Regions from separate parts of the Lactobacillus sp. OTU4228 genome, predicted to be linked through region 1. Evidence: predicted binding sites of a transcription regulator. Region 1 holds the regulator's gene; the other holds the start of a gene.
What was found. The regulator NrdR, encoded in region 1, represses ribonucleotide reductase genes. The targets are predictions, from matches to a motif close to ACACNATATATNGTGT.

Region 1 (16,375 bases):
AAAAGCTTGAAGTGCTTGATCTTACCAGTGTTTGGAAGTAATGCGTCAAAACCAAAGTCTACGAAGTCGCCTAACTTGTAAGCGTCAACCTTGTCGCCTTCAACCTTCTTCAAAAGTTCACTCTTGTATGGGTCGTCCTTGTAGATATCTTCAAGTTCTGACTTGTCCATTTCAACGTGTTCAATTGCTTGACCACTCTTAACAAGCTTTTCCATAGCCTTTTCAAGTTCTGGCAATTCAGTAACCTTGATTTGGTCCTTCTTGTCAGTGTCAACGTAGAAGCCACCTTCGTCAGCTACGTGTTCACCTAAACGAAGTTCTGGGTACTTCTTCTTAGCAACAGCTTCAAGTGCAAATGCTGCAGTTGCTCTTAAGATATCCAAACCTTCTTCGTCTTTATCAGTAAGGATAGCAATTTCAACGTCGCTATCGATTTCGTAATCAAGTGGCTTAACTTGGCCATTTACCTTAGCACCAACAGCAGCTTTTCCAAGTGAAGTTGCGATTGATGAAGCTACATCTTTAACTGAAACGGCTTTGTCAAATTCTTTCTTTGAGCCGTCTGGTAAAGTAACTGAAAAACTCATAAAATTACCTCCAAAAAAAAATCCCAGTGCTCAATCGCACTGGGACGTTAATTGCGTGGTTCCACCCAAAATTCAGGTTAGCGTGTGTCTAACCTCTTATATTCGGATTGATAAAGGTATCCAACCTAAAATTTTAACTTTGGGAATAAACGATTGGGGTGAGCCTCTAATGAAGGACTTCCAGAACTAGGTCCCTCTCTCTGAAGCGAAGTTCATCATGTCTCGTTTAGTTAGTTTCAATTATACGCATTCGAGCTGGGGATGCAAGACCTTTTTAAAAATTAATGCAAAGAATTTCTGCGGTCAGGTCCTGGCACCACAATTTCTTTAGCCAAAAAGCGGACACGCTGCATCAGTCTTCTCGCCTTAACTGGGTCGGTCGCATTACGCGTTTCTTCAAAGTGTGACTGCAATGCTTCCATGTCTAAATTGGATGAGAAGAAGGTTGGCAAAACATTATCCATTCTTGCCTGCAAAATTACGCCTAAGACGTCATCACGTGACCATTGGCTGAGACTTTCGGCCCCAATATCATCCAGAATAAGCAAATCGCATTCGGATAATCTACGGATTTCTTCTTGCAAGCTAATTCGGCTATTATCGTCAAAGTGACTAGCAAGGCCGGCAATAAATGTTGGCACGTGCAAGAAAATGACGTTTTTATTCATGTTGGTAACGACATAATTAGCAAGTCCTGCCAAAATATAGGTCTTACCAACGCCGAAATCACCTGAAAGATATAGTCCCTTTTGGTGCGGGTCTTTTTTATACTTCTTCAAGAAATCATAAATTAAAGCAAGAACATTGTTCCGATCGTCTGTAACGTCAATTTCACTTAAACTAACGTCATGCAAACGAGCAGGCAAATCAATGAGCTGCAGCCGTCTTTGCGCTGCCTTTTTACGGTCTTGTGCGATCTTAGCTCTTGTCGGTGCATAGCGAATGTCGATTACCTTGCCGTTTAAAAATAGCTGCGGTGCATAACCGGCCATCACCTTGTTGGGATGCGTTTTTTGTGAATAAAATTCGTACAGATTCGACATGCTATTGCGAATCATCTTTTGATCGATTTTATCCGCATTTTGCTTAAGAAAAGCTTGCACATCAGGATCATGCAAGGCTTGATTCTCCAAAGTCTTTTCATCGCCTAAATTGCGCTGTTTAACAATTTGCTTGATCACATTGCCTATCGGTTCCATTTATTCACCTGCTTTCTTATTTATTGTTCAAATCTTTAAACAAATTCTTCAATTGCGCAGTAGAAATACCGGAATTGGTATCAACCTTCTTCTTGCTCCAATCGGTGCCTTTTTCTACGCGCTTATTTTGATAGTTATAGTTTCTTCTAGATCTTCTATTATTGCCATTGCCAAAACTATCGCGACGTTTCTTCACGTACTGCAAAGCCTGAACCGCGGTTGCAACGCCATGTTGGAGCCAGTCGTTAGCGATCTTGTAGGCCAAGTTTGAGTTCACTACAGTATCGTAAGTCAAACAAGTATAGGTCAGAATATTGATCAAATCTTCTGGCAAACCATACTGGGTGTGCAAATTATTGATAATCTGCCGCTCGCCTGCACTGGCAATACCGCCCTTTTCTGTTTTTATCTTATACAAAAACTCAGCGGGTGAGCTTTCATTGGCTTCCTTGAGCAACTTCTTATCGTTGTCGTCCAAGCCCTTAATCGCAGCCAAAGCCTTTTTACGGCCTTCATTTACCTGCTTTTGCACGTGTTCTCTAGTGTTAATCCGTTTGTAGTTCTCAGCTAAAGTATTGCTAATGTCGCGCATGTTCAATTCATACGAACCATGAAGGCATGGCAAACTCTCATCCACGAATTCTTTTTCGGACAAGCCATACGTCTGCATCAAAGAGCGAATTTGATTCTTCTTATTATCAACTTCACTAGCTGGAATTTGATAAACCTCATATTGCTCTTTGATAAAGTCCCAATCGATTGCATCCCTGTCGTTAACTTGGGCCACCTCTTCTTCATGAACTTTGTTTTCTTTGGCGGCCTCAATTACATCGCTGGATGGAGTGATTGCTTCATCCCCCGGCAAACGGAACATATCAAAGAAATTAGCCGAAACATCGCGCGCATTCTTAATAGGCTTTTCCCGCAACTTAGCTTCTTTAGCGAACTTGTGGCTTAATTCATGAAAGGTTTCTTCGCCAACTTTTTCCTTAAGCAAACTCGCTAGTAGCGGCGTAGCGAAAAACTTATCAGCACTAGGCACTTTAAGCAATTTAAACACGATGACGTTATTAAAAACATTATCGGACAAAAATGTTTGAACTAACCCCACGGCCTCTAATTTATGAAGCGAGGTAAACATCGTCTTTAAGCTACAATCCAGTTGTTCTTGCAGCGAATAAATACCCTTAGAATCAGAAATAATGCCGTATGGATCATAATCACTGATTAAAGTCTGATATAAAGCCACCGCAACAGCACCAACTAATGGCTGATACAATTTGATCAATATTTGCTCGTCTTCAGGAAAAAGCGTAACTCGATTGGCTACATAATATAGATGCTTGGGATCAGATGTCTCAAACATTTCTAATTACCCTTTCCCTTTTTGGCCATCATGTCTTCCATCGTCTTCATGAAGCTAGACATATCTTTAAATTCACGATAAATGGAAGCAAATCTAATGTAAGCTACATCGTCCAAGTCGGCTAATTCATCCATGACGTATTGACCGATCTTCTTAGATGAAATTTCGCTTACGCCTTGTTTTCTAACTTTATTTTCGACATGGTCAACTAATTGTTCGAATTGTTCGCTACTAATCGGACGCTTTTGCCCTGCGGCCATTACACCATGCAAAATCTTCTTACGGCTGAACGGTTCACGCGTTCCATCGTTTTTAATTACTAATAAAGGCGCCGTTTCAATACGCTCAAAGGTCGTAAAACGGAAACCACAGTTTTCACATTCTCGACGTCTTCTAATTGCCCGGTTTTCATCACTAGGACGTGAATCAATAACGCGGGAGGCATTTTGATGACAATTTGGACATTCCATAGCTATCCCTCTTTTTTGATTTTATTTAATAATTGTTCTAGTTTACTTTCTAGTTCTTTTATTGTACCAGTATTTTCAATTACAAAATCAGCCAATTGTGTTTTTTTAGACAACGGCATTTGGCTATTAATCCGCATTCTGGCTTCTTTATCAGTTAAATTATTTCTTTGTTTTAATCGCTCTATTTGAATAGATTCTGGCAAAGTAATTACCAACACACTATTGGCAATATGCTTCTTATCTAAGCCAGATTCAAAATAAACTGGTGCATCAAGGATAACCATATCTTCATTTTGATATGATGTTATCTTTTGTATTGTTTTATCGAAAATTAGAGGATGAGTCAACTGATTTAGTCTATTTAGCGCACTTTTATTACTAAAAACTAATTGACCGAGCTTTTTACGGTTAATCGTTTGGTCATCATTCAAATATTCTTCGCCAAAATTATCCTTAATTGCTTGCCAAGAAGCATTTTTTGGCTTCATTAAATCATGCGCTATTTCGTCACAGTCGACAATAGGAATATTTTGCTTTTTAAAAAATTGATCCGCGGTGCTTTTGCCTGTCGCAATCCCGCCAGTTAAAGCTAAAACGTATGTCATTTGTATATCACCTGACAATGTGGGCAAAAAGTAGTGCCTCTGCCTGAAACTTTAATTTTCTCAAAAGTCGTGCCACATCTAGGGCAGGCTTCACCAGCGTGACCGTAAACTTGTAGCATTTCTTGGTAACCACCAACTTCGCCGTTTGCATCCAAATAGCTATGAACAGTTGTACCGCGCTTTTCTATGGCAATTTTGATGGTTTCATTAATATTTTTACGCAGATCTTCTACTTTATCGGCAGGAATTTTGTTAGCCAAACTCAAGGGATGGATCTTGCTTTGCCACAAGGTTTCATCGACATAGATATTGCCCAGACCTGCCACAACAGTTTGATCGAGTAAGACATTTTTGATGTTCTTCTTTTTTCTCTTCAAACTACCCAAAAAATACTGCTCATTAAATTCCGGCGTATTGGGTTCAACGCCCAGTTTACCGATGCCAGTTGTTTGTCGCTCGGTTCCGGTCAAAACTAGCTGCATACGGCCAAATTTGCGCACATCGTTATAACGCAAGGCAGTGCCGTCGGTAAAAATAAATTCCACATGATCATGCTTATCTTTTGGCGCTTCCGGCGTAGTTAAGTGATACTTTCCTTCCATGCGCAGGTGAGAAACAATCGTCAAATTGTCGCTCAAGCGAATAAGCAAATACTTGGCATAGCGATCAATGCGAATAATCTTTTTGCCTGGCAGTTCATTGATAAACTTGTCATGATCGGTCGCAACGATTTTGGGATACCACAAAATTACTTTTTCAATTGTCTTTCCTTTAATTAAAGGAGTTAAAGTTCTTCGTACAGTTTCAACTTCGGGCATTTCAGGCATCTAATCACCTACTTTGCATCGTACCAATTGTGGCCCCAACCAGAATCAGCGATTAATGGCACATCAAGCTTAACTGCTGATTGCATTACTTCGGGCACGATCTTCTTGATTGTTTCCAGTTCGTCTTTTGGCACATCAAAAATCAATTCGTCGTGCACCTGAACAACCATCTTGGTCTTAAGGTGCAATTCATCAAGCTTCTTTTGCATGTTGATCATAGCAATCTTGATGATATCGGCAGCTGAGCCTTGGATTGGTGAGTTGATTGCGGTTCTTTCAGCGAAGGCACGCACAGTGTACTTCTTAGCGTGAATATCTGGCAAGTATCTGCGACGGTGCATAATTGTTTCGGCATAGCCTTTGTCACGCGCTTCTTGCACAGCCTTATCCATGTAATCCTTGATTTGAGGATATTGTTCGAAGTAGTTGTCGATAAATTCTTGAGCACGTTTTCTAGAAATGCCTAAGTTCTTGGATAAACCGTAATCGGAAATACCATAAACGATACCGAAGTTAACAGCCTTAGCGTGACGACGCATCAGTGGCGTTACTTGATCAGGTGAATCCAAGTGGAAAATCTTCATCGCGGTATGTGAGTGAATATCATAACCGGTCTTGAAGGCTTCTTGCATGTTTTGATCACCAGAAACATGAGCTAAAACACGAAGTTCAACTTGTGAGTAGTCGCAAGAGAAAATGTAGCCGTCTGGTTCACTTGGCACGAAAGCTTTTCTGATTTGCTTTCCTTCTTCGGTACGGGTAGGGATATTTTGCAAGTTAGGATCCACACTGGAAAGACGACCAGTGGCAGTCAAAGTCTGCAAGTAACGTGTGTGCACGCGGCCATCTGGTTGAATGACGTCAAGCAGACCCTTTACATAGGTAGATTGAATCTTGGCAATTTGACGATAGTCCAAAATTTCGCTAACGATTGGGCTTTGCGTCTTCAATTGATCAAGTACTTCAACTGAAGTTGAATAACCAGTCTTGGTCTTCTTGATGACTGGCAAACCAAGCTTTTCAAACAAAATGTGACCTAATTGCTTTGGTGAGTTCAAGTTGAACTTTTCACCGGCTTGGCCATAAATCTTGTCTTCGAGTTCCTTCAATTTAACGGCAAATTCATTTTGCAGTTGAATTAAAGTACTTGCTTCGACCTTCATCCCATTCATTTCCATTCTGGCTAAAACGCGCGCGGTTGGGATTTCGATCGTATCAAACAAGGCATCTTGTTCGTGGTCTTTGAGCTTTTCAAGCAGAGTCTTCTTGAGTGATTCAATGGCGTTGACCTTGGAAGCTAAGTGGTTGAATAATTCATCATCGTCATCAGGGATGTGTTCACTCTTACCTTTGCCATAAACTTCGAGGTCAGTCTTAACGGAGTAATCACCATAAAGGTGAGCAATTTCACCAAGGTCGTTAGAGTTATTTTCATTATTGATCAAATAGGATGCCAAAAGCATGTCGTAATCAAGGCCGTGAGTGTGAATGCCTAAACGATGGGCCCCAACCATGGTCCGCTTTAAGTCAAAGACGTTCTTCTTGATCTTTTCGTCTTCTAAGAGGTGCTTGAGGTTATCTTCTTCAAGCAATTCAACGTCTCTTGAAACGTAGATCTTGTCGTTAATCTTCAAGCTGAAGCCAACAAAAGGAGCTAGGTGATAGTTGGCACCAAGCATTTCCAAGTAAAATTCAATGGTATCATCTTCAGTAGCATTAACATCCTTAACGTTGTCGTCGTTTAAAACGATGTATTCTACTTTTTCAACTTCAGTACTATCTTGACCAGCACCTGAAGCATTTAGGTCAGCTAAGAACTTGCGGAAGTTCATCTTTTCATAGAATTGACGCAGCTTTTCATAATCAACTGGCTGACGTTTTATATCATCAATATCCAGAGTTATCGGTGAATCACGGTCAATAGTTGCTAACTTTTTAGCTAAAAATGCTTTGTCCTTATCGTTGATCAAGTTTTCTTTCAGCTTGGACTTCTTCATTTCGTCGATATGATCGTAAATCCCTTCAACGGAACCGTATTTTTGAATCAAACGTGATGCAGTCTTAGGACCAACTTTAGTTACACCAGGGTAATTATCGGAATTATCCCCCATCAAAGCCTTCATATCAATGAATTCAGTTGGAGTGACGCCGTTAATTTCCTTCATATGTTCAGGTGTGTAGGCTTCAAGTTGAGAAACTCCTGATTTGGTTACTTCAACAGTAGTGCTTGGAGAAGCTAGTTGAGTCAAGTCACGGTCACCAGTCACGACAGTAGTAGTAAAGCCGTTCTTCTCACCTTTATCGACAAAAGTACCAATAATGTCATCTGCTTCGTAATTCTTCAATTCATAAGTTTTAATACCCAAGTCATGAAGCATTTCTTGAATATAAGGCATTTGCTCGAGAAGCTCTTCTGGAGTTTTCATACGTCCGCCTTTATATTCTCCATACATGTTTGTTCTAAAAGTGACTTTTCCTGCATCAAAAGCTACCAAAATATGGGTTGGCTCAACGTCCTTCAAAAGGACATCAAGCATATTCTTAAAAGCATAAATGGCATTAGTGTGCAGGCCCTCTGGACTCTTGAAAGATTCTAGTTGACGATAAAGAGCGTAAAAGGCTCTGAAAGCTACAGAGTTACCATCGATTAGAAGTAATTTTTTATCTGCCATTTTATTCCCCCTTTATAAAAATTGTTCTCTATACTTACTTATCTATTTTACCAGTTTCAAGGGTAATCTTTTAATAGGAAGTTTAATCGAAAAGAAAAAAGCTCCACTTTTATGGAGCCTTTAAATATTAACCTTTCTGATTAGCCTACAATTAGCTTTAAAAGGAATAACAGAAAGCATATATTGATTTCAATCCACGCACTCATATAAATGCGACCATAATTTTAAAAATTGTTTTAACAACAATCTTAAAATTAGGTTCTTAATTATTATATCAGATCAAATATAAACTTTTAGCTTAAAATTTAGTTGACGTTATAGTTCTATCAGAAATTTTACTAAAGTCTTTTTTTATTTCTAGCATTAAGTCTTTTCTTTTTTGAGAATTCTCAGTGGCAAAACCCAATGTAGATCTTTTCATAATATCACGTAATAAACTTTTCACCTCAACTGAAAGCATAGTTTTATTTTCAATTAAGTATTTATACATATTTACTATATCGGATAATGCTTGATCACTTATTTCACTATTCTTCAACTCTCCCAGAATTATATCTAACTTAGATAATTCATCATACAAAAAAGCATCTTCTAGTTTTTCACTATTTAAAATCTCACTTATAGTAATGAAAATTTTTATTTCGTTATTATATCCTTTCTTAAAACGTGAATCCTGTAGTAAATTCTTAACATTATAAGTCACATAATAAGATTGTTTATCTGTATTTCTAAATAATGTTCTTTTAATAGCCTTAAATCCGACCGTTAAGGTATCTATATTTTTTATTTCATCGGGATCAGTAACGATAATTGGTAAATTAAACTTAGTATATGAATTAGCTTTAAATACTCCATATTGTTCTGTATACGCAAAAAAGGACGATTTCCACTAAGGAATCGCCTTTTTTATTGTAAATATATTTATTTGTAATTCTCTTGAGTTAGATAAAAAATTGACGTCGTGAAGACTTTAAGCCATTGTTTGCTATATTTACATTCCTCTTAGATTAGATAAAAAAGCAGCTTTTGCAAACGGCCTGTTTTTATCAGGATTTATTTACATTTTTCACGAGTTAAATGAAGATTTTAAACAAAACATTTGTTTTCTACTCATAAAATTATATCAAAAGATATCAACTAAGAATAGTAGTTACAAGTAGAAATTTATCAATCTTATTTTTGATGTTTTTTATTAAAGTCTCTAATAAATTGTTTCAACTCATCATCAGGTTTAAACTCACAACGCTTTATCTCACTACTAAACAAAAATTCATTAAATGGTGGAAGGCCCCAACGTGGATTACTGTATAAGATTGCTTCAATCTTAGCAACAATGCCTATCGGTATAAATATGGTAACCATATTACTGCTTCTTAGATGTCCTGTTTTATAATCCGTGTCATACCACATTAAAGTTAGGCTGTTTCCTTCTCCAGTATGATAAGGCTCATCTGCAAAGCCTTCGTAGACTTTACCATCATTCGTAGTAATTCTAGCTTTTTGACCTAGAATACTATATTTGTGTTGTGTAATTTCATCTGAATCTATAAATCGAGATTCGACTACTTTGCCACTTAATCTATATCTAGTGAATATCGGCATGGTACTATTTCTCTATTGCTAAAGGAGGCAACTGATTAATTAAATCAACTGTCTGAACAGATACATTAATAATTCGCAATAATAAATTAAAAATATATTTAGGATCATCACTATACTCATTAGGATCATCCACAATACCCGATTTTTTATCCGCTTTTATTCTATATTGATCAATAATCCATCCAATTGCTGATTTGCCATTTACTATGTATTGATATGCTTTCTTAGGGATATCAGATATAGTAATATCATTATTAAAAATAATAACTGATCTATCTTTGAATTTCTTATCAATTCTCATCTTAGTTACTTTATAATCATTGCCTGTTTTAGCGATTGTCACTTTATCATAAACAGGAACTTTTTCATAATTTAGATGAAGATTGATTAACTTTTTTCCAATTTTTATATATTCTTCTTTGGGTATTACATTAGGAATTCTTGCTAAATCCTTCTTTAAATCATTAGCATAGTACTTTTGATAATCAGGCGAATTCAATAATGCATAGATAAAAGGAAAAATATCTTCTTTTTTGATTTTATATTTCTGAGCAAACAATTCATTTACATTATCTTTATTCGGAATTAATTCGGTGGAAACTTGATTATTATACCTAATAAAGCCTTGTCCATTCATCTCTAGTTGGATATCAGGATATATATTTGTTATAAAGGCTGAAAAAGGTCGGTTTATACTTCTACCTGTAGTATAAATTGCACAATTACTATTTCCCCATTTTTCATAATACTGACCAGGCATTTCAACAACAGCTTTATCATACATGAGCCATTTTTTAACAAATGGTCTATACATTTCAAGCCTTATGTTCTGAGAATTAAAGCTTAATTTTTCTCCTTTTTTAAATTTATTGTCTAGCCCTCTTGTCCACTTTATTTTAGATGGATCTCGCATATCAGACTTTTTCCCTTTACCACCATTTTTCTTTAGTTCCACATTATAGTTATTAATTAATTTCTGAGTATTAGCTAAAACAGCTTTTTTTGAAAAACCTGATACCCAAATATCTCTGTTAGTACTTATACCAACTGCATTAGATAAAAATGGGGAATCTTTTTCTCCAGCAATACATGGATAGTTTTGATAATTAGGATCCCTTAAATTAATCCAATCGTTATATTGATCAGGCTTTAAAACCCCCCAGTCCATCTTACCTATGGAACCGTTCTTTTTAATAATACTTAATTTTTCTTTTCTAGATAAATAATCTCCGATATCCCAGTACAAAAGTTCATGCTTATTAGAATTGTCCTTAATAAGAATACTTATTGCTATAGGTGCTCTACTACCGGAACCAAATATTTTTCCGCCTTCTTTACGTGATTCCTCCCCTTGAGTACGTTGATTACCACGTAAATTATAAATATATAGATGATTGAACTCTTTATATAATGATGCTCTTAATCCATCAGTACTATTACTGTCTAAATAGCTTCCATTAGTAACAAAGCCAATTACACCTTGTTTTCCGATTCTATCACTTGCCCATCTAAAAGCTTTAATATAGCTATCATATGAACTTTTACTTAAATTAGATGTACTTTCCGCCACATATGTCTTTTCAATTTGCTCTTCTAATTTAGGATAATGAATATTCTGATTATTATCATTAGCATTCTTTTGTCCAACTGAATAAGGTGGATTAGAAATAATAGCAGTAATAGGAACTTCTTGTTGCTTCTTTAATCTTTCATTATTTGTTCCAAACATATCATCATCAAGAGTATCCTGACGTTCTGTACTTTCAAAAGTATCAGTTAGAACGATTCCTTCAAATGGTTTATATCCACGATCAGGTCCATTAACTTCATCAAACACTGCTTCGATATTAATAGCAGCAATATAGTAACTTAAAAGTACAATCTCATTTGCATGTAATTCATGCATGTACTTACTTAAAATATCATCATAAGTAATTTTACCTTCATCCATTTGCTGCTTTAAATAATATAGAGTCCGAGTAATAAATGTACCTGTACCAGTAAATGGATCAAGAATATGCACATTCTTACTTGCTAATGACTTATCAAAATATTTATTTAAAGCCCAATCAACAGAATGGATAATAAAATCTACTACTTCAACTGGAGTAAACACAATCCCCATTGATTCAGTTACTCGTGGAAATGCCGTCTTAAAGAAATTATTGTACAACTGGATAATAAATGTCTGTTTACCTTGAATATTATCGATACCAGAAGCACGTAATTTAACGGAATCATAGAATGGTTTTAGTTGTTTCTGTTCCTTTGCAAAGCCAAAGACTTTAAAAGCAGAAATAATATCATTCATAGACTTAGAAACAGCATTATTTCTTACAAAGTCATAATCACTAAATAGAGCATTAAATACAGGCTCTGTAATTAAGTGTTGAGCAAGCATTTCTACTGCTTGTTCTTGATAAATTGAGTCATTAATGTTGTAACGCAATGATTTAAGGAATTTATCAAATGCTAACTTTGCACCTTGATTACTATCAATCAAATCATTAATTCTACGGACGTACATTTTAGCAATGTCAGCTACATCTTTGGACCAGTCTTCAAGATATCTTCTATCACCAACGTGTTGTACTACTTTGCCATAAAATGCATTACGCATTTCTTTCCAATGCAATGGAAGTTCTAGCTGTTCTGCTCCATGTTCTTCTTTTTTATAAGCATCTTCTGGAACAGGCTCTTTTGGACTACCATCTACACCAATAATGTCAACTCGATCTGATTTCTTTTTATTTAAATCAAGTGTATTAACCTCTGCGTCAAAACGTTCATCAGTTGAACGTAAAGCATTAAGTACCTGCCATACTTGTTTATATTTTTTATCATTGTCTAAAGCAACATTAGGATCTACACCATCAGCTACTACAATTGGCAGAATAATATAGCCGTATTCCTTATTTTCTGCTCTACGCATGATACGACCAACGGCTTGAACAATATCAACTTGTGATTTTTTAGGACTGAAGAAAATAATTGCATCCAAATTTGGCACATCAATACCTTCAGTTAAGAAACGTACATTTGACAAAATACGAGCATGATTGTCTTCAATATCATCGTTCCCTAACCAATCAATTTCATTTTCCTTCTCCAGTGCATTAAGACCACCATCAACGTGATGCACATCAACATGATAACTGTTCTCAGATATACTATTATCATCTGTATCTGAGTCTAGATAGTCATTAACTACTTGATTAAATTCATTAGAAATTATTTTTGAATGCTTAATAGTATCAGTAAATGCAATGGCACGTTTCATTGGTGCACCATCAATTTCCCCAGTAATACCATCGCGCTTAACCATGGCATTCCAAACACCAATGATTTTACCAATATCATCCACTTTTAACTGATTATCAGCTGACATGATTTTTTGCATGTCTTTGTTAATGTAAGATTCACTAACAGCTAAAACAGAAACTTTATAGTCGGTCAAATAGCCTTGAGCTACTGCATCCCCAAAGCCTAATCTAAAAATTTCATCCCCATAAATAGATTTATCATCCATTGAAGAAACAACGATACTGTTTTCTTTTGCCTTTTTCTTAGCATTTTGATCATAAATCTTAGGAGTAGCTGTTTGATATAATCTCAACTTACCTTTTACATTAGTATTTGAGTGAACTTCAGTAAAAGTAGTGTCTCCTTCTTTTTCAGCGATCGCACCAGTAGTTCTATGAGCTTCATCCGCAATAATTAAGTCAAATTCAGGATAACCATCTTTTTGAGCTTGCTTAATTACATCAATAGATTGGTAAGTAGAAAATACTACTCGCATATCATTAGGTAAATTATGTTCTTCAATTAACTTGTAGTGATCTACTAAATCTTGAACATTAGTAGTAGGTTCGAACCCTATCTCTCTTGCACCTAAATCATCATCATTCTTATCTTTTTGTTTATTAGCCTTAGTATCTGAAACAACAGAAAGCGAAGTCATGTGAATATCATCAGAAATATCCGAGTTCCAACTAAATAGAGTCTGTGATAATAATTGAATACTTGGAACAAGATATAATACATTAAATTGCTTCTTCTTTTGATCGCGCATTAAAGCTTCAGCAATCTTCAAACTAGTAAAGGTTTTACCTGTTCCGGGTGCCATGATTAACTTTCCACGATCATATTCTTTAAAGTACTTCAAAGAATTATTAATTGCTGTTTCTTGATATGGTCTTAATTTCTTAGGTTTCTTTTTAGAAAGATTAGTATTTTCCTTAGCAAACGAAAACTTTTGCCAATCAAAATCAGCATGACGTAGTTGGCTTAAACCAATAACAGTAAATGGTTTAGTTGTATCATCTAAAGTTTTTCTAGCATTTCTATTCCAGTCATCAGTTGATGAGACTAGCATACCAGCAGAGTAAACTTTCTTACCAGTTTCCGCAACGAAAGAATCAATACCAGCTTTACTTACTTTTCCTTTATAGAATTTAGCTTGAACTGCAGTAAGATTACCATCATAATCTTTAGCTACAATATCAACACCTGTATCTTTTTTAGAAATGTGATACTCAGCTGGAACTTCATTAAGCATCCAAACATCTTGGAATTTTTGCTTATAAGCTGGTTCATTCTTAAGATAAGCTACTACCATCTTTTCAAAGGCAGTACCTCGATCACGTTCTTTTGTCAGATTATCATTTACCTGTTTAACTAGTTCATCAAATGTTGCCATAATTTAAGTCTCCATATCCAAATATAAGTTAATTATACATTATGAATATTACGAATCTATGGATATCGTTTACACGAGAATCAAAATTCATATTAAAAAAGACACTTATCAAGTGTCTTTTGATTAATAACCCTAATTTATACGAAAGAACAATATCATTAGCCTAATTTGCTATTACTTTTAAGATGTTGGCTTACTACCATGGCATTATGTTTTTCTATCAAAAATTGTTCCGCTATAATTTTTGAATCGTTCCACAACTTATCATCACTTTCTCGATTATTATTAATCTTTCGAGATAATTTTGTTATGTCACCATCACTAGGAGTATATTTTTGATTTAATTCATTTTGTAAATTTTTATTTTTCTTCAGGATACTCAACTCAGTACTATTTTCAAATACAACTAGATTCTTTTTAATTTGATCATAGCCTTCCCAATTATGAGTTGCTTTATTTGGAAAACTAATACATTTGATCATCTCATTAACCAAATAGCGTAAGGAATCTTTGACATAGTAATAAAAGAAATTATCATTGCCTATATTACCGGTTTTAGGATCACAGGCAATAAACCTTCCACCATCCATCACAGTTGCTACATACTCCTTAATAACTATCCCTCTATACTTTAGCTGAATGCACCTATAATCTACTTGAACATTCATTAATGTTTGAGTCCAAGAAACGAAATGGGCTCTATACTCTTCCCGCTTATCTTTTGCTTCCTCTACCACAAAATCTGGATTCATTTGATAAATATATTTGGGTCTGTCCTCCGTTTCCGTATAAAACCAATTATTAGTTTCTTTTAGGCAATGCTTAAAACGATCAAAGATATTAAGATCCAATCCTAATCGTTTCTTCCACAACAATTCCATTTGTGCATCATTTGTTGAACTATCAATAGGTGTATTAGAATCGTTAATTCTAGAATAAATTAGTCCCTGCTTAATTTTTTGCTTTCTCTTCTTTGTACCATCTTCATTTCTAACAAATTTTCCATTCTTATCTAAGATGGGTTCACCTTCGAGGTCTTCATTCAAATATATTGGTACATTATTTTCATTAAAAATAATAATGACATCGATTTTCACATTTTTCCCTTCAGTAGGACTATACACTGTGTATCTTTTTACATCAGTCAATGGATAAAAATTCTGTGCAAAGGGTTTATTTCTTAAAAAATCCTGCAAATTTTGTCTATTCATTCGTCCTGTATTACTTTTTACGCCAACAATATCTCCGGTATCATCATCAACTCCAATAATAATATAGCAATCATCATGATGTGGCGTATTCACCATATTTATAATGTCTAAAAGTAAATTATTACGATCATTCTTCTTATACCATTGGAGTTTAAAATCCCAATGATCATTTTCTTCAGGTGCCATACTAATAATTTTTTCTAATGCTTCTTGACTTAATACCAACGTGATTCCTCCTAACTAAATAGATTACAAAAAAGACGGCTACACAGCCGTCTTTCTATTCTTTATTAAAACAACCTCCACTTACGTGGAGAAAATCTATCATCGATCCTATCGCTATGACCAAGTGTTCGTATTAATTATACCAATTTAAGCCAAAACAAAAAAGCCCTAACTGGGACTTTCTTTAAACATCTAATCTCTCAAAGCACGATTGCCAATATCATGGCGGTAGAAGCAATCTGGCAGATCAAGCTTACTCAAATAAGAATACACATTATCCTGCGCCTGGACTAGATTGTCGGCTTCCGAAATCACCATGAACAGGCGGCCGCCATCACCTATCAGATTATCCAAATTACCTTTCACGTTGGCATAATCGATATAAGTATTAGTGCCGTGAGGCAACTTGCCGATCTTCACATTAGGTGCCGGATGCGTTGGATAGCCTTTGCTGCAAACAACCACGCCTAAGATAGAGCTATCGTTTTCTTCAATTTCAGGCAGCTTTTCATGATTTACCGCTGCATCGATCACTTCTGCAAAATCATTTTTAATTCGAGGTAAGACAACTTGAGTTTCAGGGTCACCCAAGCGAACGTTATATTCAATGACCTTTGGACCATTCTCCGTCATCATTAAACCGATGTACAAAATACCGCAATAATGATAGTTTCCTTGAACCAATCCATTCATAGTTGGCTTCACGATCTCGTCGATCATTCTTTGACGATCTTCTTTTTTCAGTTGTGGCAAAGGAGAATATGATCCCATACCGCCGGTATTTGGACCCTTGTCGCCATCGCCAACTCGCTTATGGTCTTGCGCCATTGGCAAAATGGTGAACTGATCTTCAGAAACAACCACAAACATTGAATATTCCGGACCAACTAGACATTCTTCAAGGACCACAGC
Region 2 (16,375 bases), on a different contig from region 1:
GATCTTCCTCTTCCCACTTAGCACATAAGTCATGCATCTTCTTAACGATCTCAACAGTGAAGTCGTGAGCTTCCTTGTTGTGTTCCCAATCGGAACCGTAGAAGACAGTACCTACTTCGTAAAGGCCGATGTAGCCCAAGGAAATAGTGGCACGGCCGTTCTTGAAGAGGTCGTTAACGTTGCCATCTTCTGAAAGACGCTTGCCAAATGCACCGTATTGGTAAAGGATTGGTGCGTTGACTGGCTTAGCTTCGGTTACGCGGTGAGCCTTGAATTGTAAGGCTTCGTGGCAAGTTTGCATTCTAACGTCGAAGATCTTCCAGAACAAGTCCATATCGCCGTGACTTTCCATAGCGATTCTTGGCAAGTTAACAGTGACAACACCTAAGTTCATTCTGCCTGAGTTAACTTCCTTGCCGTTCTTGTCCTTCCAACCTTGTAAGAATGAACGACAACCCATTGGACACTTGAATGAGCCGGTGATTTCTTTAATCTTGTCGTAGCTCAAAACGTCTGGGTACATTCTCTTGGTTGAACATTCGATGGCAAGCTTCTTAACATCGTAGTTAGGATCGCCTGGGTGCAAGTTGAGACCCTTCTTAAGGGTGAAGAGTAGTTTAGGGAAGATCGCGGTTCTGTGTTCTTTACCCAAACCAGCAATTCTGATTCTTAAAATGTCTTTTTGGATTTCTTTTTCAATCCAAGAAGTACCAAGGCCGAAGCCCAAGCTAGTAAATGGTGTTTGACCTTGGCTTGAGAACATAGTGTTGATCTCGTATTCCAGGCTTTGCATAGCGTCGTAGATGTCTTTCTTAGTACGCTTCTTAGCAAAAGCATCTGCTTTTTCTTCATCGTCAATTAATTCTTTAGCATCCTTTAAGTGCTTTTCGTAGTTCTTTTGAGCAAAAGGAGCTAAAACTTCATCGGCACGGTCAAACGAACAACCACCGTATTGACTTGAAGCTACGTTAGTGATGATTTGGGCAACTTGGCTGGTAGCAACGCCGATTGAGTTAGGACTTTCCATGTAGGCATTACCAATCTTGAAGCCGTTGGTAAGCATTTCTTTGAAGTCGATCAAGCAGCAGTTAGACATTGGTGAAAGTGGAGTGTAGTCTAAGTCGTGCCAGTGAATGTCGCCGCGAAGGTGGGCTTTAGCGATGTGTTCAGGCATCATGGTCAAACCAACGGTCTTACCTACTGTACCAGCGGTCAAATCACGTTGGGTGCTGAAGACATCACTATCTTTATTTGCGTTTTCGTTAACGATGGTTGGGTCTTTATGAACTAAGCGTTCCAAACGGTCCTTAGTATCAATTTGTTTTTCCCATTCGGCAACGTCGTGCTTGCGGTAAGCAACATACTTTTTGGCAGCTTCAATATAGCCAAGTTCATTCAAGCTTTGTCTAAATGCGGCCGCAACATCTTGTGCCGTTACGGTGTCATCATCAAGCTTGTCCATAATCTTGCTTAAAATAATTGTCTTAACATCATCTAAGCCGAGAGCGTGAATAACCATTTCCAATTTGAATAATTCGAACGGATATTTAGAGCCGTCACGCTTAACGAACATTGTTGGTGTTTCTAGCTTTTGCTCCAATTCTTGCTTTAACATAAAGATCAACCTCTCTAAATTTATGAATCAATCTTACCATAAAACACAATATCTTGTATTCTATACATATAAAGGCGTCTACACCTTGTATTTAGCAAAAGACTGCTGTTAAGAGATTTTTAGCACGAAAAAAAGTTGGGAGAAATTTTTCCCAACTTTTTAGCACCTGTTTGTGGCAAAGGCTTTTGATTTTGTTTCTTGTTAGCTGACACTACACCTTGTGGTTTAGCTGTTGCTTGAGGATGTTGTTTGGTTTGTGTGTTATTCAATACAGTACCTTGTGGCTTAGTAGTGTTCTTTACTGCAACTGCTGGAGCGTACTTTCTACCATGTCTGTTGGTTGCATTTTCTGCGTGTGGCTTGACGGTCTTACCGTTGTCCTTAGTCTTGTTAGGCTTGTTTTCTGGTTTGACTGGAGCCGTGGTTGGTTGAGCCGGAGTCACAGGAGTTTCTGCTAGTAGCAATTTCGCCCAAATGCTTTTGAATTTCGTTTACAGCTTCTTCAGCAGAGTTAAATGCTTTAGCTGGAAGTGTTTCAACAACTTGGCCGTTGATTTCTACTTTGTATAAGTAGTGTTGGGCATTATCTTTACCAAAAACATCAGTACCTCTATTAATATTTTGAGCGCCACTCTTTACAATAACCATTAATGGTGTTGCTACCCGACTTGGGCTAAACATATTATCCGTATGAGCATTATCTTGAATTTCCCAGTTACTTAAGTTAACCAAACATTGAATCTTATAATCACTTAAGAAAGTAGAAGTAAAATTAGTTACTTTAGAAACATCCCAATTTTCCAAACCATCGATTTCAACCAAATTATGATCCATCGCAAAAGTTTGAGCTATCCTATCGACGCCAGTTGTATCCAAAGCACCAACATCAAGCTTCTGCAAGGTACCTGAACTAGCAAAGGCATAAGATAAATCAGCAGTGTTTGGAATGACTACATCGCCAACATAGGTAACGCCAGTCTTTGTCTTTACTTCAACATTGCCATCGCTTAAATTACCATAGTCTCAGTCATTAATATTTACTGCTCTTCCGGCTAAATAACCGTTAAAAGGACCCCAAAAAGGCATCTGAATATGGGCTAGCTTATACACTAGTAGCTGGAGCCGCAACAGAAATCCCCATAATAGCTGCTGCCGCAATAATACCTAACTTTTTAATTTTCATCCTTTTTTCCTCCTTGAAAAAATTCGTTGTCATTATATCATCAATTATTTATTCCAAGGATAGAAACAAAAATAAAAAAGCTTGGAAATAACTTCCAAGCTTTCTTAAATATTCAATTACTTATTTTTCTTGAAGTATTGACCCTTGTTTACTTCGTAGTACTTCTTGTAACGAGCGTAGTAGTTGTGGAACATGTACTTCATCAAAAGCCAACGCTTAAAGTTGCGGTCTTTGTCGTAAAAGACAGTAGTACCATAACGACCTTCGTGAATTAATTCTTCTGCAGTGTCCTTAGCTTCGTTTTCAAAGGCGTATTCTTTAAAGATCTTAACTGGTACACCCATCCATAAAACGTGCTTAGACTTCAACTTATTGCCGTATACGGTGTCCTTATCCTTCAAGCTGTCTTCAACGTAATCGTCGATGTACCACTTAGCCAAGTTGTAACCGTTCAAAGTTACGTAGAAGCTTGAACGACCTTGACGCAAGTTGATTTCGAAGAACTTGTATTTGCCGTCACGAGTATCGTACTTGATATCGAAGTTAGCCATACCAGTGTAGTTCAACTTTTCAAGGAAGGCTTGAACTTGTTCGTATAACTCTTCGTCGTATGCTGGCAAGATAGTCATGTAGTTACCGATTGATTGTGGGGTTGGGTCTTCCAATAATGGGTGACCTAAGCACATCATCTTAACTTGGTGGTTCTTGTCAACGTAAGCATTCAAGGTTCTCATGTTTGAGTCATCACCAGGGATGAAGTCTTGCAAAATAAGGTCTTCAGTATAACCATTGGTGTAGATCTTGCCTACGATATCCTTGAATTCATTTTCATCGTGGATGGTGAAAGTCTTCTTACGACCTTCGAATTGGCAGTTAAGCCATGAAACTGGGTCTTCTGGCTTAAGTTCTACTGGGAATTGGAATGGCACATCAGTGTACTTGCCTGACTTGTAATCATCCATAGTGATGATCTTAGTCTTTGGATACGGCAAACCATATTCTTCGGCAACTTCGTAGAAGCCTTCCTTAGAAATTAACTTTTCAAGCAAGTCGTAATCGATGTAAGGTACGATAAATACCTTGCTCAATTCTTCCTTGTGCTTTGAAAGAAGTTCCGCATAACCATCACCACAAGCAATCAAAATTACTGGTTCCTTGTGATCCTTGTAGATTTCCATCTTTTTACGCATAACATCCATAAAAGTTGGATCTGCGCTAAAACCATGGTGAAGTTCTACGTCAACAATCTTTGAATAACGGGTTGCGGCAAGTTGGGCATCAGCCATTGCCTTAACCTTGATGCCGTATGCTTCGTTGAATGAACGAGCCATACCATAAACGTTAATGTCACTACCAAGTAAAATTGGTGTAAATTTCTTACTCATTATCTTCAATAATCCCCTAAATTAAAGTAACTTACCTTGCTTAATCAAATTAGCAACTTCAGGTTGAACATGTTGGTACTTCTTAACAGTGTTTTCGTAATCTACGAAGAACAACTTGTACCAAACAAGGAAGGTGTAGATAGCCCAGATTTGTCTTCTGTGTGAGCCATCGCCTTCGTAGTTGTCATCAAGAAGCTTAATTATCTTCTTTTGATCGAAGATATCATTTACGAATTCTTCTTCGAACAAGCTGCGTACTTGCTTGTAGAAGCGTGGTTCCTTAAGCCATTGTTTGATTGGTGTTGGGAAACCAAGCTTTGGACGCTTAGCCCATTCGTCAGGCAATACCTTTTCTGAAGCCTTACGAAGTGCGTACTTGGTATCATGACGGTTTACCAAGTACTTAGTTGGGATTGAGTTAGCTAATTCTGCGATCTTCTTATCAAGATATGGCACACGAACTTCAAGTGAGTGAGCCATTGAGATCTTGTCGGCCTTTTGTTCAATATCGTTAAGCATGAAGTGGTGCAAATCGATGTATTGCATTTGCTTAACGTTGTCGATGCCCTTAACCTTCTTGAAGTCCTTTTGGTAAATGCCGTTAACAGTCAACTTGTTGCGGTAAGTTGGCTGCAAAATGCTGTTGGCATCCTTTGAGGTAAAGATAGTTGGGTAATCCATGTCGTAAATTACTGATTGACCAACGTAGAATTCACTTGGTTCAGCCAAATTGGTGTACATGTGAACTTTACCTGGGAAGTTAGGCATCTTCTTAATCTTGTGGGCCAACTTAACTTGCTTATTCTTAGGCAACTTCTTAAGTTCGCTAGTGAAGACCTTGATCAAATCATTATGGGTGTGCATCCCGTAGTTAACATAACCGGCAAACAATTCGTCGGCACCTTCACCAGAAAGCGCAACAGTAACGTGCTTACGAGCCAACTTACACAAGTACCAAAGTGGGATGATTGATGGGTTGGCATCAGGTTCATCCATGTGGTATTGCATTTCTGGGAAATCACGCATAGCTTCATCGGCGTCAACCTTGTCACTGAAGAACTTCCAGTGGTTGATGTCAGCTAAAGCCTTAGCCTTTGAAGCTTCATCGTAAGTTGAGTCGTCAAAACTTACTGAGAAAACGTCGTCTGGGTTAAGCAAAGTGGTCAAGTATGAAGAGTCGATACCTTCTGACAAGAAGGCACCAACCTTAACGTCGGCGTTTCTGTACAAGTCAACAGTTTCCTTCAAGTCATCGTTGATGCGCTTCAAAGTTTCTTCAAAGCTTAAGCTGTTTTCCTTGTATTCAGCATCCCAGTATTGGTGGGTCTTCATTTCGCCATCTTTGTATTCGAACCAGTGACCTGCTGGGAATCTGTAAACACCCTTAAAGAAAGTTTCTTCAAGGTCGTTGTATTGGTTCATGAGGTATGGCTTAACAGCTTCAACGTTCAATTCACGCTTGAACTTTGGATATTCCAAGAAACTCTTAAGTTCTGAACCAACAAGCAAGTGGCCATCTTGGTTGCTGTAGTACATTGGCTTGATACCAAAGAAGTCACGTGCACCATAAAGGGTCTTGTTGTTGTCATCCCAGATAAGGAAAGCAAACATACCACGTACCTTCTTAAGTAAACCATCCATGCCCCATTCTTCATAACCGTGAAGCAATACTTCAGTATCGGCCTTGGTAGTGAAAGTGTGGCCTGCTTTAATTAATTGTTCTCTTAATGGCTTAAAGTTGTAAATTTCACCATTAAAGATAATTGCTCTAGTTTTATCTTCATTATAAATAGGTTGCGTACCCCCACGAAGATCGATAATTGACAATCTTCTGAAACCAAGGGCAACCTCATCGTTAGTGTAGTAACCGTCGGAACTAGGTCCACGGTGCTTGATCGTAGCCATCATTTTGCCAATAACGGCCTGTTTTTCGTTTATTTTTGGATCATAAAATGCGACAATTCCGCACATATTTAAACTTCCCCTAAGCTAAATTCTCTCTACTTTATCTATACATATTTTTCTACGTTAACCTTTTTATTATAAGCTAAACACTTGTAATAGCCAAATAGCTTTACTCTTCTTTAACTAAATAAAATATACTCGCCGTCTTGCGGCAGCGCCATAGCCAAAGACTTGAATGCGGTGGCGTTTCAAATCAACGTTAACGATATAACCGGCCGCTTCATTGCTGTGGTCGATCTGCCGCTTCAAGTTCTTATTGAATTTGGTTGTTAAAGAATGTTTTGGCCCCATTAAGGCTGAGCAATTAAACAGAATATATTGGATACCATTGATGCGATATTGATCTTCGCGGTGACGGTGGCCGCAGAAGTAGGCAATGATGCGCGCATTCTTTACGTGCGTAAAGTCGAAGTCATTGGATAAACGGAATTCTGCTGGTTCACCATCGCTAGCATGCATGCGGCCCTTTTCTCTTTGATTAAAGGCAACGAGCAATTCATGCAAAGATCTACCGTTATATTTAAGGGCGTTACTGCCCTTGCGATTAATTGGGTTGGCATGGCTCATGAAGATAATCTTCTTGTTGGATGATCTAGTCAGAATTTCGATGATCTCTTCAATTTGGTCTTCACGCACGGCCAAAGTAATCTTGGCATCGTATTTCTTTTGTCCCTTATTATTCAAAACATAAGGCAAATCCGACGTATTAACGGAAATGACGCGGATATCATCGAAGTCAAAGTATGCTACACCATGTTGGCGTGAAATATAATGGATATTCTTTTGCCGGTACATGTCAGGCCACATGATATTTTCAAACTCATTTTCTGGGAATGAAGCCTTCAAATCATGTTGCTCGTCAAACTTATCATTTTCATCGTGGTTGCCCTTAATATTTAAGTAAGGAAGCGTAGCAGACTTAAACGAATTGTTTAACTTGATCAGTTCGCTTTCGCCAAGTAGACCAGCATCAGATCCATCGATCCAATCACCTAGGTGGGCCTTCATGTTAAGCAAACCTGATTTTTCAAGGTAAGAAAATTCTTGTACGTGCTGCAAACCATTCCAGCCGTAAAAATCGATACTATCCTTGTCTTTAAAGTGGGTATCGGTAATCACGCCGATATTCACTGAGTTTCTACCCTCACGAATATGCTTTTTTACTTCATTGGTAAAATCATCAAGATAATCTTCTACTAAATAGCGACGGCCCGTCTTTTTATTTCGGAAAGCACGAAAACGCCCCAGCTTTTCATTATATTTACGCACGTATTCTGGTGCGAGTTCTGCTGTATTCTCAGAGCTTAAGCCTTGACGCAAAACACCATCTTTGTCTTGATAAACGGTCAAGACAAACTTCTTGCCATCAGGCGTACCATCTTCTGGTCCCACATGGTATTCGCCAATGGTCGTGTATTTTTGCATCGGATCGAGCAAGCCCCCCTCTTTCTCGATTGCGGAACGCTTTTTTGCTCCGATGATCCTATCAACTATTCCTTTTGTTTGTTTAAAAAGATTCATTCTTTTCGCCTCAAAGACAAAAAAAGCCGGTCCAACACGAACCGACTCAAATAATTTATTCGTTGTGTGCTAAAGCGTAAGCAGCAAGTCCTATTGATAATACAGCGTCTTTAGATAATACTTCTTGTAAATCCTTGGCAGCGATTGCTTGGACTGCGCCAATAACCTTCAAGCTGTACACAATAACCCGGTAATCAGTTGCTGGGTCGTATAAATCATCTTCATATGGATTTTCATGGTTGTAAGTTAAATTGATTTCGTCCTTATCAACGTAGCCGTCAACGTGGTTCGTTAAAATACGATCATGCAAATCAGTTAACTTGTTTGCCATCTTAATCAAAGTTAATTTATGATCGCTTTCTGCTTCGTAGTATTGTTCTTCGGTCATATCGAAATAATCCTTGATCGGATTATTTAAAACGCCTAAGTTGTCGATCACCTTGTAAACAGCTTCGGCATCAAAGTCTTGTTCACCATTCAAAATCTTGTCTTGTGATAAGGCTAAATCGTCAGCCAACATCATGGTATCTAATTTTTCCATATGATCCTCCTTAAAATTCAACCCTAATTATAACAAAAAAAGCTATTTAGGCCCCTATTTCATGCATAAAAATAAAATTTCTTAGAAAAAAATTGGTATTTTTTGCGTAATAAATAGTGTAGGGTAAAAATATAGATTGAGGAGAAAAATATGAACGATCAAATTATTAGCCGCTGTCCATGGGGCGACGTTAAAGACAAGGCAATGCAAGAATACCATGACCACGAATGGGGCAAGCTTAATTTAGATGAGAAATATCTCTATGAGATGCTGGTGCTTGAACTTTTCCAATCAGGTTTGAGCTGGAGCACGATTTTGCATAAGCGCGAGAATTTTAGAAAAGCATTCAAAGACTTCAACGTGGAAAAAGTGGCGCAGATGACCGATTACGATGCGAGGATGCTCATGCAGGACAAGGGCATCATTCGCAACCATTTGAAAATAAACGCCGCAATTAAAAATGCGCGAGCAATTTTAGCAGCAAGAGAAGAACATGGCAGTTTTGCCAAATACCTGCAAAATTTCATCCCTAGCCAAATCATGCATCATCCCGAAATCGTTGATGATGTCCCTGCTTCAAACGATCTTTCCAAGAAGATTTCTAAGCAAATGAAAAAAGACGGCTTCTTCTTTGTGGGGCCAGTTATCGTTTATTCATACCTGCAAGCGATCGGCTTAATCAACGATCATTTAGAGCGCTGCAATTTCAAATACCGGGCATAGAAAAAAGAGCGAAGAATTATCTTCGCTCTTTTTGAGTTCATTAACAATTAAACTAACTTCTTACGGATCCAACCTGAAATCCAGTCAATAATGACAACCATAATGATGATACCAAGTAAGATGATACCTACACGGTCCCATTGACGATATTGAAGTGCAATGATCAATGGGTAACCGATACCACCGGCACCTACCAAACCAAGGATAGATGCAGAACGAATTGAAACATCAAAACGGTACAAGGTGTTAGAAATCAAAGCTGGCATCAAGTTAGGCATCGTTGAAAACATGATTACGTGGAACTTAGAACCACCGGCTGCGATCACAGCTTCGTTTGGTCCCTCTTCCAAGTTTTCAATGGCTTCTGAGAACAACTTGGCAAGCATACCAACTGAGTGGAAACCTAATGCCAAAACACCGGCTGCAGAACCAGGGCCTACGGCCTTGATGAACATCAAAGCAAGAACAATTTCAGGGAATGAACGGATAATTGCTAAAACAATTTTACCGATTCTCGAAGTGTACCAATGCTTGTGTCTAGTGTGAGCTGCCCAGAAGGCAAATGGCAATGAAATGATTGCGGAAATAAATGTACCTAAGAAAGCGATACAAATGGTTTGCCATAATTGTGAGATCAAGTCTTCACCTGAGCCATTGTAAACATAGCTCCAGTCCGGATGGAAAATGCCGGCGAAGATCGCACCAGCAATTTGACCAGCAGTAGCTTTAATACCACCGAAGTTAATGCCGGTACATGACCAAACAATAATTACAACAGTCGCTATCGCAATCAGCCAATGCGCTGCTTGTTTCTTACGGTCAACGGGTTTAGCGGGTAATTTTTTCATTGTAGTATCCATTATTTCATTAACGCCTCCCGTGACTTAGATGATACATAGTCGATCAAAACAACAACTACGATGATAACGATGATAATCGTACCAGTTTGAGCGTAATTGAAGACTTGCAAAGTTTGTTGCAAGTTAAGACCAATACCACCGGCACCGATATAACCAAGGACTGTTGATGCTCTGACGTTGATTTCAAATGCGTATAAAACATATGAAATGAAGTAAGTGATGATTTGTGGCATAACTGCGTAATGGATAATTTGCAGCTTGTTTGCACCTACAGCAGTCAAAGCTTCAATTGGACCTGGATCAATGGTTTCGATTGCTTCGTAGAACAACTTAACAACCACACCAAAGGTGAAGACTGCCAAAGCCAAGATACCGGCAACTGGGCCGATACCTACGATAGCTACGAAGATCGCACCAAGAAGCAAGTCAGGAATAGTTCTGACGATATTCATAATGACACGAAGTACGCCAGTTACAGCCTTATTCTTAACAATATTACGGGCAATCAATAATGAGTAGATAAATGCGACAACAGATCCAATTACGGTACCCAAAACGGCCATCTTGATGGTTTCAATCAACTTAGGCCAAACAACGTTCAAGTAGCTCCAGTCTGGGTGAGACATTTGCACGAAGATATCAGCAAATTGGTCCCAGTTTTCAAACAAGACGCTAATGTGCGTGTTAGTGACGTTGATTGAAATAAATAGTCCTGCAATCATGATGATTGTCCAAACCAAGTTCATGACTTTGAACTTGCGCTTAGGCAATTGATTTATTTGTTCAGGCATTATTCTTCCTCCTCGCTGCCGTTACCACCATTGTAAATATTAGTGAAGACAGACTTAGGAGTATCTTTCATCTTGCCATCGTAAACCACTTGACCGGCACGAATACCGATTACTCGTTCACCAAATTGTTGTGCAAGTTCGATACTGTGCAAGTTAGCAACTACGGTCATGCCATATTTTTCATTAAGCATCTTCAAGTCGTTCATGACTCTCACTGAAGTCTGTGGATCAAGTGATGCAGTTGGTTCATCGGCCAAGATGATCTTTGGATTTTGCATAAGTACACGCGCAATCGCTACACGTTGTTGTTGACCACCTGATAACTCGTCAGCACGTGCATAAACTTTATCGGCCAAATCAACTTGTTGCAAAGCTTCATAAGCCTTTTGTTTATCTTCTTTACTGAATAAGTTAAAAGTAGTCTTCCAAGTTGGGTAGTAAGCTACGCGGCCTACCAAAACATTGCGCAAAACGCTAGAACGTTTAACCAAGTTAAAGTTCTGGAAAATCATACCAATATCGCGACGTAATTCACGCAAATTCTTGCCCTTGGCACTTGTAATTGATTTGCCGTCAATCAAAATATCGCCTGAGGTAACATCGTGCAAACGGTTGATTGAACGCAGCAAAGTTGACTTACCAGCACCAGACAAACCAACAACTACTACGAATTCGCCTTTATTAATAGTTAGGTTGATGTCCTTTAAACCGACAGTACCGTTGTCGTAGATCTTGGAAACATCTTTTAATTGGATCATTGGCTTATCTGCCATTTAATCGTTAACTCCCTTAATTTGAATTATTATTTCTTAGTTGATTCAACAATCTTGTCGTATTTACGAATAACGTTGAAGTCGCTATCCTTTGCGTATGCGTAACCTTCGTGGCTATATACGCTTTCGATAACTTTCTTACCTTCCTTTGACTTACCTACAGCGATGAATGCCTTAGCAAGCTTCTTACGGAATGACTTAGACATACTTGGAATTACTGAGATAGTGTCGTTAGGAATTGGCTTAGTAAAGTAAATTGGAACAACTTGACTCATGATCTTTGGATTGTCCTTCTTAACGATGTTACGTGCATCTTCAAAGACGAAAGCTGCATCAGTATCGCCGTTTAAGACGTTCAAAACAGCTTGGTCGTGACCAGTTACAGTAACCAACTTACAATCCTTAGTTACGTCCAAACCCTTTTGCTTAAGTTCAGCAACTGGGAATACGTAGCCGGCAGTTGAAGTTGGGTTTTGAACTGAAATTGACTTACCCTTTAAGTCTTTCCAGTTCTTGATCTTTGAACCCTTCTTAACAAGGATTTCTGCACGGTAGCTCTTTACTAATTGGTTAGTTGCTTTACCACCTGGTTGCTTAACGCCGTAACGTTCAGCTTGCAAAAGCAAATCAGCTGCACCTTGCTTGTGAGCTAAAACATAACCATCTGGTGGAAGGAAACCTACATCAACTTTTTTTGATTTCATAGCTTCCACAACAGTGTTGTAGTCAGTTGACATAGAAACGTGAACAGGAATACCCAATCTCTTTGAAAGCATCTTTTCAAGAGGCTTTGCACGAGCTTGCAACTTAGTTGCGGCTTGACTTGGCACAAATTGAATAGTCAATGACTTTGGGGTATAGCCGCCCTTAGAACTATTGCTCTTGTTTGAGCAGGCAGTTGCGACTACTGCTACAAGAAGAGCAACTACCGCTACCAAGATTCTTCTAAATCTCTTCATCTTAATTTATGTCCTCCATAAACATAAAAAATAGTGATAAAACAAACTACCAACGTCACAAAAAAAGACTTAATTACGGGTCGCCAAAGACGATCAATAATTAAGTCTAATTGATAACGTTTCTAATAACTAAACGAACAGAAAAAACGTCTTTTCGAGCGAAAGACACATCATTCATTACGATAAATTGTTCTGATTGCATAAACACTGTCTTTCACTCCCCCTTATTACATTTCCACGTTCATTTTATAAAATAATACCAGAAACATTCGTGTTCTATCAAGGTATTTTGCAACTTTTTTCAAAAAAATAATCGCCAATGACTTTAGGATCATTTGACGATTATTCTTATATTAGTTCTTTTTCATAGTTGGCTTAACTGGATTGTTGGCCATATCGGTTTTAACAACCAAAACATCAGCCAAAGCGTGTTGGTTTACGTATTCAGTAACTGAACCCATCAACATTCTTTCAACGGCGTTCAAACCTGTAGCACCCATTACGATTAAAGTATCGTGGTGGTCCTTGATGAAGTCGTAAGAAATAATTCGTTTAGGACTACCATAACGAATGTGGTAATCAACATCATCAAAGTTGAAGTTGTCATGTGCCCATTTCTTCAAGCTCTTCAAGTATTCTTCAGAGTCTTGGGTCATTTGATAAATGGTGTCACCAGAAATCAAGGTATCTTGCATTTCACCCATAAATTGACGTGTATCGATTACGTTTAATACATCAACATGAGCGCCATCTCTTTGGCCGATTCTAACAGCCTTATCAAAAGCTCTTTCAGCTGATTCTGAACCATCTACTGGAACTAAAATGCTTTCTTTTGCCATAATTTTCATCTCCTAAAAATGCATTAATACTTAATTCTTATTTTAGCATAATTTTGTAAGCCGTTACTTTCTAAATAATTGTTTAGTGTGAGTTTTGTTGATAAAATATTGTTCATGAATAGATTAAGGAAAGGGGAGCAATTTTTGACTAAAAAATTAACTAATCAATTAATCGGCGTCACCAGTGGCCGTAACTTCCGCGAACTTGGAGGCTACGAAACCATGTCTGGCAAGAAAATCAAGATGCACAAATTACTAAGAACTGGTAACTTAGCCGATTTATCACCATTCGACAAGCAATTCTTAACTGATTACGGTGTTAAATACGATGTCGACTTCCGTAGTAAACAAGAAGTTGATAACCAACCAGACCGTGTGCCAGATGGCGTAGAATACATCTACGATCCCGTCTTTAGCGAAGACTTGACCAATTCATCCAAGAGTTTAAACGACCTAAACAAGCAAGCTCATGATGATGCAGACTTCGGTTTCAACCATATGCACTACGCATACGAAGACATGATTGAAAGTGAATCTGCCCAAAATGCTTACCGCAAGTTCTTCGACGTTTTGCTTAAAAATACTGTCGATGGTGAAAGTGTAATCTTCCACTGTACTGCTGGTAAAGACAGAACCGGTTTTGGTGCTTTACTTGCTCTTAGTGCACTTGGCGTACCATTTAGCACTATCAAGAAAGACTACCTTTTAACCAACATCACGACTAAGGACTTCATTGACAGCATGATCGAACATGCCCGTCAAAATGGTCGTAATGAAAATGTTTTGCAATCTATTCGTGATATCCAAAGCGTTCGTGCAGAATACCTTGACCACGCAGTCAAAGTTTTAAACGACGAATACGGCAGTATCAACGACTACTTGCGTGATGTCATGAAGCTTTCAAGTGCCGACATCATGGAATTACGTGATATTTACTTAGAAGACTAATTTTTAGTCTTCTTTTTCTTTGTCCTCAAATTTTTGCTTCAAAAAAGCATAGATTGCATGCGGATCGGTGAAGTTAAAAACTTCGCGCAATTCATTGGCTGGCGTGTCGGCCAAAAAGTCCATAACACTGGCCAACAATTCGGCTTGACCATCAGGATCATTGTCTAGCAGCATGAATAAAAATTTTACTTCAAGCGGTTGTTCTGGATTAATCATATTGTGAAAAACAACTGGGGTAGTCAATGAAATTGGAACAATCAATTTGGTATTGACGAACTCCCCTTCCGTGTGCGGAATTGCGATATTAGGAATATTTTTACCCAAGGTTGAAGTGTCTAAACCTGTAGGAAAATTGTGCTCCCGTTCAACAATGTGGGATAAAAAGTTACCCTTTACGTAGCCTTGTTCAAGCAAGTTGTCGTAGACTTCTTTTAACACTAAATCTTGCTTAGGCTGGTCTGACACGAAGACAGCGTTAGGTGCGAAAAGTTTTTTTGAATTAGTCATTGAAATTTCCTCTCTAAATGTGGAATTAACATTTTCACCATAAGTTAACAAGACGTTTTTTTCAACCAAAAAGATGATAAAGTTAACTTAATAGTTGTTTATTTTTTAGGGAGAATATCATGACAAAAACAAAGACTTTATATTTCGGTGCTGGTTGGTTCAACGAAAAGCAAAACAAGGCTTACAAAGAAGCCATGGAAGCTTTAAAGAAGAACCCTACTGTTGACTTAGAAAACAGTTACGTCCCACTTGATAACCAATACAAAGGCATCCGCGTTGATGAACACCCAGAATATTTACACGATATTGAATGGGCATCTGCTACCTACCACAATGACTTAGTTGGTATTAAGTCTTCAGACGTAATGCTCGGTGTTTATTTACCTGAAGAAGAAGATGTTGGCCTTGGGATGGAACTTGGCTACGCATTGTCTCAAGGTAAATACATCTTGCTTGTCATCCCTGACGAAGACTATGGTAAGCCAATCAACTTGATGAGTTGGGGCGTTTGCGACAACGTAATCAAGATCAGCGAATTGAAAGACTTCGACTTTAACAGACCTCGCTTCAACTTTTACGATGGTGCTGTCTATTAATTGAAAAAATAAAAAAGACAAAATAAATGACCCCTCGCAATTTCACTTATATTACGAGAGGTCATTTTTTATTAGAATTTGTCATGTATCTTTTGTCTTTCTACTACAGATTACATACATTCTTCAAGCGACTGCCAAATTATCATTACTCTATGTCCACCTTACAAGGTCCGGACCACTTATATTAATTATTCGTCACTTGGTGAGAAATTATTACTGTTCAATTTACAATGCCCATCGGTATCACAAACCTTTCAACTAGTAATTATTTTTCTCCTCACCAATACTATACCACCTTTTCTCAAAATTAAAAGCGCTTACATAAAAATAATTATAAAAAATGACGTTAGCTTTCTAACGCCATTTTTCTATATCTTTTATCACTAATTAAGCCTTGTATCTTGATTCACCATTCATGTAGGTTTCACTCAAAGTCATATCAGGGTTCAAGATCAAGAAGTCGGCATCTTTATCTGGAGCAATAGTACCGCACTTGTCTAAGATGTGAGCACTCTTAGCTGGAACGTAGCTGGCCATCATTACTGCTTCTTCTGGAGTTACAATGTTCCAATCAACGACATTCTTGATAGCTTGCTTCAATTGCAAAATTGAACCAGCCAAGTTGTCGCCGTCCTTAAGACGAGCCATACCGTCTTTTACGTAAACTGGAAGTTCACCCAACATGTAGTCACCATCTGGCATCATACCAGCTTCCATACAGTCGGTGATTAAAGCAATGTGTTCTGGACCTACTGCATTGATCAAGGTCTTAGCCATTGATGGTTGAACGTGGTGACCATCACAGATTAATTCGTCAGTTACGTTGTTCAAAGCCATTGCAGCGTTTGAAATTGATGGAATGTGGTGGCTTGGATCTGGCATCCCGTTAAAGGTGTGAGTAAACATAGTTGCACCAGCTTCAACGCCTTCAACTGCTTCTTCAAAGGTTGCGCTTGAGTGACCTAATGAAATAACTACGCCTTCCTTAACAGCTTCGCGGATAAATTCCTTTGAGCCCTTTCTTTCAGGAGCCATTGAGATCTTGCAAAGCATGCCGTCTGAAGCATCGCGCCACTTGTTAAATTCGTTGATGTCTGGATCCATCATGTACTTAGGGTTTTCAGCACCAGCGTGTTCTTCAGTAAAGAAAGGTCCTTCAAAGTGAATAC

Region 2: the regulator NrdR is predicted to act here: its motif matches at 1,659-1,674, upstream of nrdD (anaerobic ribonucleoside-triphosphate reductase).

Annotation. Positions count from the first base shown of each region.
Region 1 covers NZ_CDLD01000034.1:94,637-111,011, forward strand. The annotation lists gene thrS (threonine--tRNA ligase) at 1-587, opposite strand, end outside; gene dnaI (primosomal protein DnaI) at 869-1,786, opposite strand; gene BN1206_RS07115 (replication initiation and membrane attachment family protein) at 1,803-3,152, opposite strand; gene nrdR (transcriptional regulator NrdR) at 3,155-3,622, opposite strand; gene coaE (dephospho-CoA kinase) at 3,625-4,227, opposite strand; gene mutM (bifunctional DNA-formamidopyrimidine glycosylase/DNA-(apurinic or apyrimidinic site) lyase) at 4,224-5,054, opposite strand; gene polA (DNA polymerase I) at 5,063-7,726, opposite strand; gene BN1206_RS07140 (hypothetical protein) at 8,025-8,429, opposite strand; gene BN1206_RS10145 (hypothetical protein) at 8,900-9,328, opposite strand; gene BN1206_RS07150 (type ISP restriction/modification enzyme) at 9,333-14,027, opposite strand; gene BN1206_RS07155 (AlbA family DNA-binding domain-containing protein) at 14,186-15,463, opposite strand; gene purD (phosphoribosylamine--glycine ligase) at 15,656-16,375, opposite strand, start outside.
Region 2 covers NZ_CDLD01000001.1:76,258-92,632, reverse strand. The annotation lists gene nrdD (anaerobic ribonucleoside-triphosphate reductase) at 1-1,615, opposite strand, end outside; gene BN1206_RS00485 (hypothetical protein) at 1,735-2,058, opposite strand; gene BN1206_RS00480 (BspA family leucine-rich repeat surface protein) at 2,006-2,563, opposite strand; gene BN1206_RS00475 (carboxylate--amine ligase) at 2,915-4,183, opposite strand; gene asnB (asparagine synthase (glutamine-hydrolyzing)) at 4,205-6,154, opposite strand; gene BN1206_RS00465 (metallophosphoesterase family protein) at 6,272-7,669, opposite strand; gene BN1206_RS00460 (hypothetical protein) at 7,725-8,210, opposite strand; gene BN1206_RS00455 (DNA-3-methyladenine glycosylase I) at 8,361-8,933, shown strand; gene phnE (phosphonate ABC transporter, permease protein PhnE) at 8,981-9,793, opposite strand; gene phnE (phosphonate ABC transporter, permease protein PhnE) at 9,793-10,584, opposite strand; gene phnC (phosphonate ABC transporter ATP-binding protein) at 10,584-11,357, opposite strand; gene BN1206_RS00435 (phosphate/phosphite/phosphonate ABC transporter substrate-binding protein) at 11,387-12,316, opposite strand; gene BN1206_RS00430 (universal stress protein) at 12,670-13,155, opposite strand; gene BN1206_RS00425 (tyrosine-protein phosphatase) at 13,300-14,103, shown strand; gene BN1206_RS00420 (PTS sugar transporter subunit IIA) at 14,107-14,610, opposite strand; gene BN1206_RS00415 (nucleoside 2-deoxyribosyltransferase) at 14,730-15,206, shown strand; gene nagA (N-acetylglucosamine-6-phosphate deacetylase) at 15,594-16,375, opposite strand, start outside.